Regions from separate parts of the Pantoea sp. X-Soil-YNGN-785 genome, predicted to be linked through region 3. Evidence: predicted binding sites of a transcription regulator. Region 3 holds the regulator's gene; each other region holds the start of a gene.
The links. The regulator PurR, encoded in region 3, represses purine synthesis genes. The targets are predictions, from matches to a motif close to CANGCAAACGTTTGCNTG.
Positions count from the first base shown of each region.

Region 1 (4,542 bases), 990 kb from region 3:
GCTGGCGATGCTGCCAGGGCGATTCCAGACGATAAGTGAATCACCGCGCGTGATTCTGGATGTCGCTCATAACCCGCACGCGGCAGGCTATCTGGCGTCGCGTCTGGCGGCGCTGCCGAAACGCGGCAAAGTGCATGCCGTGGTGGGCATGTTGCATGATAAAGATATCGCCGGAACGCTCGCGGCATTGGCTCCAATGGTTGATGCCTGGTATTGTGCACCGCTTGACGGTCCGCGCGGTGCCAGTGCAGAGCAGCTGCTGGATGCGCTGCCGCAGGGCGAGGCCTTTGATTCGGTTGAACTCGCCTGGCAGCAGGCGCGCGAGCGGGCTGCGCCGCAGGACACTGTGCTGGTCTGTGGTTCATTCCACACGGTGGCACAGGTCATGGAATCGATTGAAACGGAGAAAGGACGTGGCAAGTAAGTTTCAGAACCGTTTAGTCGGCACCGTTATTCTGGTCGCCGTTGGCGTGATTGTGCTGCCAGGGCTGCTGGATGGTCAGAAAAAGCATTACAAAGAGGAGTTCGCCGCCATTCCGCTGGTGCCGAAACCTGACGATCAGCAGGACAGCGAAATGGTGCCGCCGGTAACCCAGTCGCTGCCCGCTCAGCCGCCGGAAGGCGCAGGCAGTGCCGTCAATAGCAGCAATGGCAATGGTAAAACCAACGCCACGGCGGAGCAGGGACGGACGCAGCCGGATGAAGAGAGCGATCCGGTCGTGGTCTCGCCGCCGCCGGTTCATCAGTCTGTGCCTGCGCAGACGGTGACGAAGCCGAAAGCGGCAGAGCAGCAGAAACCGAAGGCCACCGAGCAGCCTAAGCAGAAGCCGGTTGAACAGCAGAAGCCAAAAGTCGTGGAGCAGCCTAAACCGAAGCCGGTTGAGCAACCTAAAGCGGTTGAGCAGCCGAAGCAGGAAGAAGCGCCAAAAGCGGCAGAGACCACGGCTCCGGCGGGGCAGGCTTATGTGGTGCAGTTAGGTGCGCTGAAGAACGCCAGCAAAGTAAATGAGATTGTCGCGCAGTTGCGGCTGTCGGGCTATCGCGCCTTTACCGTGCCGTCAACGCCGGTTCAGGGGCAGATTACCCGTATCTACGTTGGCCCTGATGCTTCGAAAGCTAAAATGCAAGGCGCGGTGGGTGAACTGAAAAGCATCTCAGGACTGGGCGGTGTCGTTAAGCCGTACAGCGCCCGTTAGCGCGATGATTGGCGCTGCCGATAGCAGTAACAGGCAGCGTCTTTTGCCGGGCAGGCAGTACGCTTAACGCGCACTGCCGCATAAAATAGTGACGATTTTCAACGGCCTGTCCGGCTGAGAATCACCCGGGCGATTGCGGTTTTTTTCATCGCCTTTTTTATGGATGCAGAAAAAGAAAACCGCTACGCAAACGTTTTCTTTTTCTGTTAGAATGCGCCCCGAACTGGATGCAGGGGTGCAATTGCACTGGCGCTGGAAGAGTTCATGATCTGGATTGATTACGTCATTATTGCGGTAGTTGGTTTTTCGGCTCTGGTCAGCCTGGTTCGTGGGTTTGTCCGGGAAGCCTTATCTCTCGTTACCTGGGGATGCGCGTTTTTTGTCGCCAGTCATTACTACGCCTACCTTGCAGTCTGGTTTACAGGTTTTGACGACGAACTGGTTCGTAACGGTATTGCCATCGGTGTGCTGTTTGTGGCGACCCTGATTGTGGGCGCCATTGTGAACTACGTTATCGGCACGCTGGTGGAAAAAACCGGCCTGTCGGGAACCGACCGGGTGTTGGGCGTCTGTTTCGGGGCGTTGCGTGGTGTGCTGATCGTAGCCGCTTTGCTGTTCTTCCTTGATACATTCACTGGCTTTTCCAAAAGTCCGGACTGGCAACAGTCTCAACTCATTCCCGAGTTCAGTTATATCATCAGGTGGTTCTTTGATTACCTGAAAAGCACGTCGAGTTTTTTACCCCGGTGATGTGACCGGGTGTGCGGCTAAATGAGGAAATGACAACATGTGCGGTATTGTCGGTATCACCGGTTTCATGCCGGTCAACCAGTCGATCTATGACGCGTTAACGGTGCTCCAGCACCGCGGGCAGGATGCCGCAGGCATTTGTACTATCGATGCGCTGAAATGTTTTCGCCTGCGAAAGGCAAACGGCCTGGTCAGCGACGTTTTCGAAGCACGCCACATGCAGCGACTGCAGGGCAATATGGGGATCGGTCACGCGCGTTATCCCACCGCGGGCAGCTCCAGTGCCTCTGAAGCGCAGCCATTCTATGTAAACTCCCCGTATGGCATCACCCTGGCGCACAACGGTAACCTGACCAACGCCCATGTGCTGCGTAAGCACCTGTTTGAAAAGGGTCGCCGTCACGTTAATACCACTTCAGATTCTGAAATCCTGCTGAATATCTTTGCGCAGGAGTTAGATCGTTTTCAAAACGATCCGCTGGAAGCTGACAACATTTTTGCTGCGGTGGCTGCGGTACATCAGCAGGTTCGCGGTGCCTACGCCGTCGTAGCGATGATTATCGGCCACGGCATGGTGGCCTTCCGCGACCCTAACGGCATCCGTCCGCTGGTGCTGGGCAAGCGCGTTATCGCCGATGGCCGCACCGAATATATGGTCGCCTCTGAGAGTGTCGCGCTGGATACGCTGGGCTTTGAATTCATCCGTGACGTTGCACCGGGTGAAGCAGTTTATGTCACTGAAGCCGGCCAGCTTTCGACCCGCCAGTGTGCTGAAAACCCGAAAAGCAATCCGTGCCTGTTCGAGTATGTCTACTTTGCGCGTCCGGATTCCTTCCTGGACAAAATCTCCGTCTACAGCGCCCGTGTCCGCATGGGCACCAAGCTGGGCGAGAAAATTGCCCGCGAATGGGAAGATCTGGATATTGATGTCGTGATTCCGATTCCGGAAACCTCCACCGATATCGCGCTGGAAATCGCCCGTATTCTCGACAAGCCTTATCGTCAGGGCTTCGTGAAAAACCGCTACGTTGGCCGTACCTTTATCATGCCGGGACAGCAGTTACGTCGCAGCGCGGTACGCCGTAAGCTCAACGCGAACCGCGCTGAATTCCGTGATAAAAACGTGCTGCTGGTGGATGACTCTATCGTGCGCGGTACGACTTCAGAGCAGATTATTGAGATGGCACGTGAAGCGGGTGCAAAACGCGTTTACCTGGCCTCAGCGGCACCGGAAATTCGTTTCCCGAACGTCTACGGCATCGATATGCCGAGCGCCACGGAACTGATTGCGCACGGCCGCGAAGTGGAAGAGATTCGCCAGCTGATTAAAGCCGATGCACTGATTTTCCAGGATCTCGACGATCTGATCGAAGCGGTGCGTGAAGAGAATCCGGACATTGCACAATTTGAGTGCTCGGTGTTCAACGGCATTTACGTGACGAAGGATGTCGACCAGCAGTATCTGGAGTATCTGGAGTCGCTGCGTAATGATGATGCCAAAGCGCTTCAGCGCCAGAATGAAGTCGAAAATCTTGAGCTGCACAACGAAGGCTGATACCCATCCATAGTCGGGCAGCATAGAACAGGGCGGGAGCAATCCCGCCCTGTTTGTTTTCAGAAACCCGCTGGCCGCGTATGATGGCGCATTGGCTGACATAAGGTTGGAATATGAAACGACTCATCATTGGCATCTCTGGCGCAAGCGGGGTGATCTATGGCGTGCGCATGCTGCAGGTGTTGCAGCAGGTGGAAGAGGTAGAAACGCATCTGGTCATGAGCCAGGCGGCACGTCAGACGCTGGGGCTGGAGAGCGATTATTCGCTGCGTGATGTGCAGGCGCTGGCCGATGTGGTGCATGACGTGCGCGATATTGCAGCAAATATCTCGTCGGGATCGTTCAAAACGCTGGGCATGGCGATTTTACCCTGCTCGATGAAAACGCTTTCAGGTATTGTGCACAGCTACAGTGACTCATTGCTGACCCGTGCGGCTGATGTGGTATTAAAAGAGCAGCGTAAGCTGGTGTTGTGCGTACGCGAAACCCCGCTGCACGTCGGCCACCTGCGGATGATGACCACCGCGGCTGAACTGGGTGCCATTATCATGCCGCCCGTGCCGGCGTTTTATCATCGGCCTGAAACCATCGATCAGCTCATCGACCAGACCGTGAATCGGGTAATCGATCAGTTCGATATCGAATTACCGGAAGATCTCTTTATGCGCTGGCAGGGTGCATAAAGTTCCGCTGGCGCACTTATTTAGTGCATAAGCGCGCCTCGGATAACTCTTCGTGCATTTGACGCACCAAAAGTTAACAACGTCGCTTTTTCTCTTTTACTTCACTGCTATATTCCCCTCACAAACACAGCGTTTTCGCCTGTCTGTCATCACGTTAACGGCGTGGATAACTTGCAGAACTGGCATGAAACATGCAAATTACTTTGCGCAAACACATCACGAACCACATAACAAAAAGCACTTCACTTGAGGGTAATCTATGAAAAAGCGTGTTCTGGCTCTTTCCCTGATGCTGGGCTTAACCAGTGCTGCCAGCGTCTTCGCGGCAGTTCCGGGTTCAATCCGTATCGGCACAGAT
Region 1 is NZ_AP035942.1:2,805,025-2,809,566, reverse strand. It holds gene folC (bifunctional tetrahydrofolate synthase/dihydrofolate synthase) at 1-424, shown strand, start outside; gene dedD (cell division protein DedD) at 414-1,196, shown strand; gene cvpA (colicin V production protein) at 1,461-1,946, shown strand; gene purF (amidophosphoribosyltransferase) at 1,984-3,501, shown strand; gene AC6I8E_RS12920 (UbiX family flavin prenyltransferase) at 3,615-4,184, shown strand; gene argT (lysine/arginine/ornithine ABC transporter substrate-binding protein ArgT) at 4,444-4,542, shown strand, end outside.
Region 1: cvpA (colicin V production protein) is a predicted target of PurR. The motif match lies at 1,380-1,397, and genes of this name have one in related genera.

Region 2 (4,542 bases), 1.2 Mb from region 3:
TGTCGATGCGATGAAGCGTCTGATGGCGGCCAGCTGGCCGGGCAACGTGCGTCAGCTGGTGAACGTGATTGAGCAATGCGTGGCACTGAGTTCATCGCCGGTGATTAGCGATGCGCTGGTGGAGCAGGCCTTAAGCGGCGAGAACAGCGCGTTGCCGACCTTTGCTGAGGCGCGCAATCAGTTTGAGCTGAACTATCTGCGTAAGCTGTTGCAGATGACCAAAGGCAATGTGACCAACGCCGCACGTCTGGCCGGGCGTAATCGCACGGAGTTCTATAAGCTGCTGTCCCGGCATGAACTGGACGCCAGTGATTTCAAAGAGTAGCGGGGGCGGCGAAGTGATACCGGGAGGTTGACTGATCAGGCCCGACGCAGAATGGCTGCAGTCAGCACAATCTGACAGCGCTTGCGGCAACCTGAAGAAACCCGGATATTACCGCCCGACAGCGCCAGTAACATTTATACTTGATAAACCCTCTGACCATGGAGGGAGTGAAAAAGGGTCTGACATGAAAAAGATTGATGCGATTATCAAACCATTCAAACTCGATGATGTTCGTGAAGCCTTAGCGGAAGTGGGCATCACCGGGATGACCGTGAGTGAAGTAAAGGGCTTTGGTCGCCAGAAAGGGCACACTGAGCTGTACCGCGGCGCAGAGTATATGGTCGATTTTTTACCTAAAGTGAAAATCGAGATGGTGGTGGGCGACGATATCGTTGATACCTGCGTCGAGACCATTATGCGCACGGCGCAGACCGGCAAAATCGGTGATGGTAAGATCTTCGTCTTCGACGTGGCGCGCGTAGTGCGTATCCGTACGGGTGAAGAGGATGAAGAGGCGATCTGATAACCTCTTTATCAGCATAAAGAAGCCCGCGCTGCGGGCTTTTTTTATGCTGGGACTTGGTGAGGTTGGCTTTGAAACCGAGCCCGCTCCGGGAACACGGTCAGATCGGAAAGACGCAAAACCCGCCATCCATGGCACGCTCGGCCCGCGACGTCCTGTCGCGGGACGCTTTCCTCCTCTGCCCGTGTTCCCTTCGCTTTAGACTTATGTGCGGCTGCCTGGTTTACATTGGATTTGTTGGCAATTTAAACACGCGCTGCGAGCTTTTTTTATGGCTCAATCACATACCTTTGTGCGGACCAAAGAGTTCGTAATGGATGTGTGAATCTGCCACACCGGCATCACGCAGTTGCGCTACCACATGTTGCATAAAAGGCAGCGGGCCACAGAGATAGAAGTGGGTGTCAGGTAAGGTGAGCCGAGCTGAAAGCGCGGTGATATCCATCAGACCCTGCGCGTCATAGCGACCGGCATCTTCAGCCGCGGGATCGCGGTACCAGACATGACTGACGAAATCGGCGAGCTGTGCGCCTGTGTCACGAACTTCCGCGCTAAACGCATGCTGTTTACCGTTCTCTGCGGCGTGCAGCCAGCTGACCGGCGCGCGGTGCTGGCTTGCTGCCAGCGCATGGAGCATCGCCAGCATCGGCGTCTGACCCACGCCTGCGGAAATCAGCGCGACTGGCGTGACAGGATCGACCTCAAGGAAGAAGTCGCCGTGCGGTGCGGCGAGCATCAGTTCATCACCCACCTTGCCATTCTGATGCAGCCAGCCGGAGACGGTGCCCTGCGCTTCACGTTTCACCGCGATGCGATACGCTTTGCCATTGCTGAGATGCGTCAGCGAGTACTGACGAATCTGGTGATGTTCGAAGCTGGCAGGCTGCAGGTGGACTGTCAGATACTGACCGGGCTTAAAGGCGGCGACCGGGCCGCCATCTACCGGCGTAAAGGTAAAGCTTTTAATCACATCGCTCTGCTGCGCAATTGCGCTGATGCGAAACGCCCGGGTGCCGCGCCAGCCGCCGGTTTGCTGCTCCGTGGCCTGATAAATTTCCTCTTCGCGATTGATGAATACGCTCGCCAGTACGCCGTAGGCTTTGCCCCATGCCGCCAGCGCCTCTTCGCCTGGATCCAGCAGCTCTTTAATGGTTGCCAGCAGATTTTCACCGACGATGGCGTACTGCGCAGGCTGGATATTCAGGCTGGTATGTTTCTGCGCAATCTTTTCCACCGCAGGCAGCAGCGCCGCCAGATTCTCCAGATTCGCGCCATAGGCACAGATGGCGTTGAACAGCGCTTCACGCTGATCGCCGTTGCGCTGGTTGTTCATGTTGAAGACGTTTTTGAGTTCCGGATGCTGCGACAGCATGCGGTCATAGAAGTGGGCCGTAAGCTTTGGGCCGCAGGCAGCGATGGCAGGCAGGGTCGATTTAACGGTAGCGATGGTGTGGGCATCAAGCATGGAATTAGCCTCTCAGATAAACATGTATTTTAAATGCATCTTATGGCCGCTCCGTCTACGGTGTAAATAACCCAATGAACTTTCTGGTTGTCTGAGTGGCAACTTTTTAGTGCATCATGAAAAACCTTCGTCACAGTCTGAAGAAAAATCGTGGCGTCTGAACGGGGTAAAAAGGTGTAAAAATGCCGAGCCAGCAGCCAGCCAATCGTTTGCGTAAAAAGAGGCGGTTCACCCTACCTTCACCTGTTAAAACGGTTTACACTGTGGGCCTTCGCCCCTGAAGGGGGGTAAATACCGTCAGAAAGTTAGCTGAGTCAGGAGATCCGGATGTTAAAGCGTGATATGAACATTGCCGATTACGATGCCGAGTTGTGGCAGGCAATGGAGCAGGAGACAGTGCGTCAGGAAGAGCACATTGAACTGATTGCTTCTGAAAACTACACCAGCCCGCGTGTTATGCAGGCGCAGGGTTCTCAGCTCACCAATAAATACGCTGAAGGCTATCCGGGCAAACGCTACTACGGCGGCTGTGAGTACGTTGATATCGTTGAGCAACTGGCGATCGACCGTGCAAAAGAACTGTTTGGCGCTGATTACGCTAACGTGCAGCCACACTCTGGTTCCCAGGCTAACTTCGCGGTTTACACCGCGCTGCTGCAGCCGGGCGATACCATCCTCGGGATGAACCTGGCGCACGGTGGACACCTGACTCACGGATCACCGGTTAACCTGTCCGGCAAACTCTATAACGTAGTGGCTTACGGTATCGATGAGACCGGTAAAATCGACTATGACGAACTGGCTGAACTGGCGAAAACCCACAAGCCAAAAATGATCGTTGGCGGGTTCTCTGCGTACTCCGGCGTCTGCGACTGGGCAAAAATGCGCGAAATCGCGGATAGCGTAGGTGCATGGCTGTTTGTCGATATGGCACACGTTGCTGGCCTGATTGCCGCAGAAGTCTATCCAAGCCCGATTCCACATGCGCACATCGTGACCTCCACCACCCACAAAACGCTGGCGGGTCCGCGTGGCGGCATCATTCTGGCGAAAAACGGCGATGAAGATTTCTATAAGAAACTGAACTCTGCTGTCTTCCCTGGCGGCCAGGGCGGTCCACTGATGCACGTTATCGCCGGTAAAGCAGTTGCCTTTAAAGAGGCGATGGAGCCAGAGTTCAAAATCTACCAGCAGCAGGTGGCAAAAAACGCCAAAGCGATGGTAGAAGTGCTGATCGAGCGTGGCTATGACATCGTGTCTGGCGGCACCCATAACCATCTGTTCCTGATCGATCTGGTGAGCAAGAACCTGACCGGTAAAGAAGCCGATGCGGCGCTGGGCCGTGCCAACATCACGGTTAACAAGAACAGCGTGCCAAACGATCCGAAAAGCCCGTTTGTGACGTCCGGTATCCGTATCGGTACACCAGCAGTTACCCGTCGTGGCTTCAAAGAAGCAGACGTGCGTGAGCTGGCTGGCTGGATTGCCGATGTGCTGGATAACATCAATGACGAAGCAACCATTGAGCGCACCAAGAAGAAAGTGCTGGATATCTGCAGCCGTCTGCCGGTCTACGCTTAATCGCTAACCTGTTGTGAGACAGAATAAAAAGGATGGCATCTGCCATCCTTTTTTATTGCCTGTCCCGCGGCGCTCTGCCAGAGTAGCGCCCACTCATGCTGCGAGGCAGCACACTTGCTGGAGGGAATATGGCAATCGGCTCCGCCAGATGGCTCGGATTGGGCTACTTCACTTACTTCTTCTGTTACGGCATCTATCTGCCATTCTGGGGCGTGTGGCTGAAAGGCACCGGCCTGGATGCTGAGAAGATTGGCCTGCTGCTTGGCTGTGGTATGGTCGCGCGCTTCGTCGGTAGTCTGCTTATCGCTTCTCAGGTTAAGAATCCCGGCCGGTTGATTACGGCGCTGCGTCTGCTGGCGTTGATGACCTGCCTGTTCGCCGCCGGTTTCTGGGTAGGTGAGCAGTGGATGTGGCTGCTGACTGTGATGATCGGCTTTAACCTCTTCTTCTCGCCGCTGGTGCCGCTCAGTGATGCGCTGGCCGCGACCTGGACACAGCAGATTGGGCTGGCGTACGGGCCGGTGCGGCTGTGGGGATCGCTGGCCTTTGTAATCAGCTCGGCGTTAACCGGCGTGCTGGTCAGTGCTTACTCCTCTCAGGCTATTCTGCTGCTGCTTTCCGTTGGTATCATCGCCATGCTCGCGGGCA
Region 2 is NZ_AP035942.1:2,989,939-2,994,480, reverse strand. It holds gene glrR (two-component system response regulator GlrR) at 1-325, shown strand, start outside; gene glnB (nitrogen regulatory protein P-II) at 510-848, shown strand; gene hmpA (NO-inducible flavohemoprotein) at 1,129-2,313, opposite strand; gene glyA (serine hydroxymethyltransferase) at 2,641-3,894, shown strand; gene AC6I8E_RS13820 (3-phenylpropionate MFS transporter) at 4,023-4,542, shown strand, end outside.
Region 2: glyA (serine hydroxymethyltransferase) is a predicted target of PurR. The motif match lies at 2,512-2,529, and genes of this name have one in related genera.

Region 3 (4,542 bases):
GAGACTGCCAGGCTTGCAGCGAAGCAGAGTCCTAGCTGTAAAGTGTTCTGCAATGCGGCCGCTTTACCGGTGGCGTGCGGGAAGGGCGTCAGCGCACTGGAAACCACGATTGGATAGATCGCACCGTTAGCCAGCGCCATACCGCAGAACGGCACCATCAGGCTCACCAGCGTGCTGCCGCCTGACAGCGCGACGGCAAACAGCGCCAGAATGCTCAGGCTGTAAATGCCCAGCAGCCACGGTAACAGCTGAGCGCCATTAAAGCGGTTAAGAAGGGCACGACAGCCGAATCCACCAATCAAAAAGGCGAGCGTCTGGGGCACATAACTCAGGCCGATATCGGCGGGTGAAAGGCCCAGATCCGCCAGAATAAACGGCGAGCCGGTCAGCCAGGCAAAAAAACTGGCTGAACAGGCGGAGTAGACCAGCACGTTGCCGCTGTAAACCCGTGATTTCAGCAGAGTGAAAAAGCCAGGCTGGGCTCCTTTCTCGCGTGCTTCCTGGCGTACGGTGGGCAGGCGCAGCGTGGTCAGAATCAACGCCACCGCAATCAGCGTCAGCACCAGGAAAATCGAACGCCAGTGGAAATGGCCGATGAGCCAGGCACCCAGCAACGGGGCCAGCGCCGGGGAGAGCGCAACCAGCGGCATAATCGTGGCAAAGACTTTGTTAGCGCGCGCGGCAGGATAGCGATCCACTACCAGTGCCTGCCAGCTCACGGCCGCAGCACAGACGCCAATCGCCTGCACAAAGCGCAGCGCCAGCATCAGAGTGATATCATTCACCCACAGCATGCCCGCACAGCCGATGCCAAACATGGCCAGTCCGGCCAGCAGCACCGGTTTACGTCCAATGCGATCGGAAAGCGGTCCCCAGAAGAGCTGCCCACAGGCGAAACCCGCCAGAAAGAGACTCATACTGGCGCTGATCAGGCCCGGCGAGGTATTAAACGTTTGCTGCATCGCACCAAAGGCGGGCAGGTACATATCTGTGGCTAAAAAGCCGAGCATGCTCAGCAGGGCAAGGTAGGGCATAAATCCTTTATTCGACAACATCTCATTCTCATTTTTGCAGGATGAACGCGGCAGAGTGTAAAAGGTGCGTTTGCCGCTGTGAAACGGTAATATTTGCCGATTGCTGTTAAAATTTTTGAAGGCAGATTATGTGGTCAGAATATGCATTAGAGGTCGTTGACGCGGTCGCCCGCGGGGGCAGCTTCAGCGCCGCTGCTCAGGAGCTGCATCGGGTGCCCTCTGCCATCAGCTACACGGTGCGTCAGCTGGAGAACTGGCTGGCAGTGCCGCTGTTCGAACGCCAGCATCGCGAAGTGGTGCTGACGCCAGCAGGCGAACATTTTGTTCGGGAAGGGCGCAGCGTCATCAAAAAAATGCTTGCCACCCGGCGTCAGTGTCAGCAGCTGGCCAACGGCTGGCGCGGGCAGCTCAGCATTGCCGTTGACCGCATCGCCAAACCTCAACGCACCCGGCAGCTGGTCAAAGACTTCTATCGCCACTTCCCCGATATGGAACTGATCATCAGCTATGAAGTCTTTAACGGCGTCTGGGATGCACTGGCCGACGGTCGGGTGGAAGTTGCGATTGGGGCCACCCAGGCGATTCCGGTAGGCGGACGGTTTGCATTTCGAGATATGGGTACGCTCAACTGGCGCTGCGTGGTCGCGCCCGATCATCCTCTGACTCAGGCGAACCAGATCGATGATGACACGCTGCGTAGCTGGCCGTCACTGGTGCTGGAAGATACATCACGCGCACTGCCGCGTCGTATGACATGGACGCTGGATAACCAGCGCAGGCTGGTGGTGCCGGAGTGGCAAACCGGACTGGAGTGCGTGCAGGCAGGCTTGTGTGTGGCGATGGTGCCGGGTCATCTGGCCAGACCACTGCTCGACAGCGGCGAGCTGGTCGAACTGACGCTGCCGGTGGCATTTCCGGATAGCCCCTGTTGCGTCAGCTGGGCAGAAGATCGCGCATCACCGGCGACAGGCTGGTTGCTCAGCTATCTGGGTGATGCGCAAACGCTTAATCAGGAGTGGTTAAGCGAGGATTAGCGGCGATAGTCGCGGAACGGACCATCTGCCACTGAACGGCGCTCAATCAGCGTCGGATGGACTTCAATCGTTTGTGACACTTCGCGCTTACTGGTGATGCGGTCAAGCAGCATATCCAGCGCTTTCTCACCCAGCTGGGCTTTTGGCTGATGCACCGTGGTCAGGGCAGGGGCGAAATAGCGGGCGTTGCGCACATTGTCATAGCCGATGATCGAAATATCCTGCGGTACGCGCAAACCCATCTCGTCGGCGGCGCAAATGGCCCCCATCGCCATGATGTCACCGCCGCAGAACACCGCCGTAGGGCGTTGTTTCTGTGACAGGATCTGCTGCATCGCCTGATAGCCTGACTCCGGCTCAAAGTCACCCTGTACAATCCACTCGGCACGCGGCTGAATACCCGCTTCTTCCAGCGCCTTCAGAAAACCGGCATGGCGTCCGCCGCCGGTATTGCGCTCCATCTGACCGGGGATAGCACCAATATCACGGTGTCCGCGTTCAATCAGATAACGTCCCGCCAGATAGCCGCCCTGGAAGGCGTTATCGAGAACTGTATCAGTAAAGTCGGCGCGCGATTCGCCCCAGTCCATCACCACCATCGGGATATTGCGGTTCTCTTCCAGCATCTGCAGCAGATCGTCCGGATACTCAGAGCACATCACCAGCAGACCATCGACGCGCTTCTGCGCCATCATGCTGAGATAGGCGCGCTGTTTTTGGAGATCGTTATGCGCATTACCCAAAATCAGCGTATAGCCTTTGTCAAAACAGTGGTTTTCAACCGCTTCAATAATTTCAGCGAAATAGGGCGCTTCGCTGGAGGTGGCAAGCAGGCCCAGCGTTTTGGTGTGGTTTACTTTCAGGCTGCGCGCCACAGCACTTGGCGAGTAGTGCAGTTCCTTAATTGCCTGCCAGACCGCCTCGCGTGTTTCTTCAGCGACAAAGCGGGTTTTATTGATGACGTGCGAAACGGTGGTCGTTGAGACGCCAGCGCGTTTCGCCACATCTTTAATTGTTGCCATGAAAATCGGACTCCAGTGCTTACCTAACTCTATGATAAGCGTAATGTTAAACGTTTGCGTCTGCTCAGGGTTTTTTCCGCAAAAATGCGGCTTTTCTGGCCGGTAAACAGGCCGCTGGCGGAGAAAAAACGCCAGAAAAGATGCGCAAACGGAATCAGGGTTGCGCGCGTTGCGCAACAAAGGCGGGATTCTAACAAGGCTGAACGGATAAAACGAGATTTTTACCGGACCCTGTGGGAAAATGCCATATCCCTGCAAAGTGTGTGACTAAGGAGCAAGCAATGAGTACCGATTTGAAACTGGCTTTGATGACCACTGTCGGCTGTCTGCTGATGATTGTGGCCTTTAGTTTTACTGCCATTCTGCACTAATAAAAAAAGCCGGGATTATCCCGGCTTTTTTCTGACTGTTCTGCTGCTCAGCGTATCGTTTTCGGCGTCATCACCCGACGGGCACCAATATAGTGGCGCTGCCAGTAATCTTCCCCTAATGCACTGATCTGAATATCTTTGCCGGTACGTGGCGACTGAATAAACTTGCCATCGCCCAAATAAACGCCGACGTGGTCCGCTGTGCCGCGGCCATTAATACGGAAGAAGACCAGATCGCCTTTCTCCAGCGACTCACGCTTGATCGGCGCGGCGTCACGCAGGTGATACATCTCGTTAGCGGTACGCGGGATCTTAAATTTCACCAGGTCTTTATAGGCATACCAGACCAGACCGCTGCAATCGAAACCGGTATGTGGAGAGGTGCCGCCCCACTGATAGGGTTTACCCAACTGCCCCATCAGCTTGGTCATTGCAGTCTCACGCGCCTTCTGATAGCGCTGGCGGTGGGATTTGCTCATTTTAATCGTGCCTGGCTCGCGGGTGGTGACCTCAGCGGTTTTCAGCTGGCGCTGATGCCCATAGCGTTTCTTCTCTTTATTTTTTTCTTTGCTTTTGCTGATACGGGCGGTTTTGAGCGAGGTCTTCTTAGCAGGCGTCTGATTAGCAGTGAGTTCGACTTTTTTCTGTTTTTTCGTTTTAAGTTTTTGGTCAGGGCTGAGACGAGTTTTTTTCGTCACCGTTTTTACCGGGCGACGCTTGCGGCGTTCATCGTCGCGCGCACTCTTTTTCTCTGCTTTATGCGTATTGACGTTCACCGGCGCGTGAGGCGACGCAGCGGCGATGTTGAAAAACAGTTGCGCAAAGGCCAGCATAAAAAGCGTAATGATTAAACGCATAGTCCATTAATTAGTTAAGTTGTCAGGGCCACTACGCACCGCGACAAAGTTGAGATTAATCTGATCCAGGATCAGTGCCCAGGCCATTCTAGTCCAGTTCGCTTAAAAACTGTAATGCCTTTTAATGTTAATCTTTGCAGCCCACGTGATTGCACTGAAAATGAACATTTTCAGCATGTTATACCAACGGAATTATTACGAATTATTAAACTGTTACCAGCTGT
Region 3 is NZ_AP035942.1:1,817,040-1,821,581, forward strand. It holds gene punC (purine nucleoside transporter PunC) at 1-1,055, opposite strand, end outside; gene punR (DNA-binding transcriptional activator PunR) at 1,163-2,068, shown strand; gene purR (HTH-type transcriptional repressor PurR) at 2,065-3,090, opposite strand; gene cydH (cytochrome bd-I oxidase subunit CydH) at 3,372-3,461, shown strand; gene AC6I8E_RS08430 (C40 family peptidase) at 3,509-4,318, opposite strand.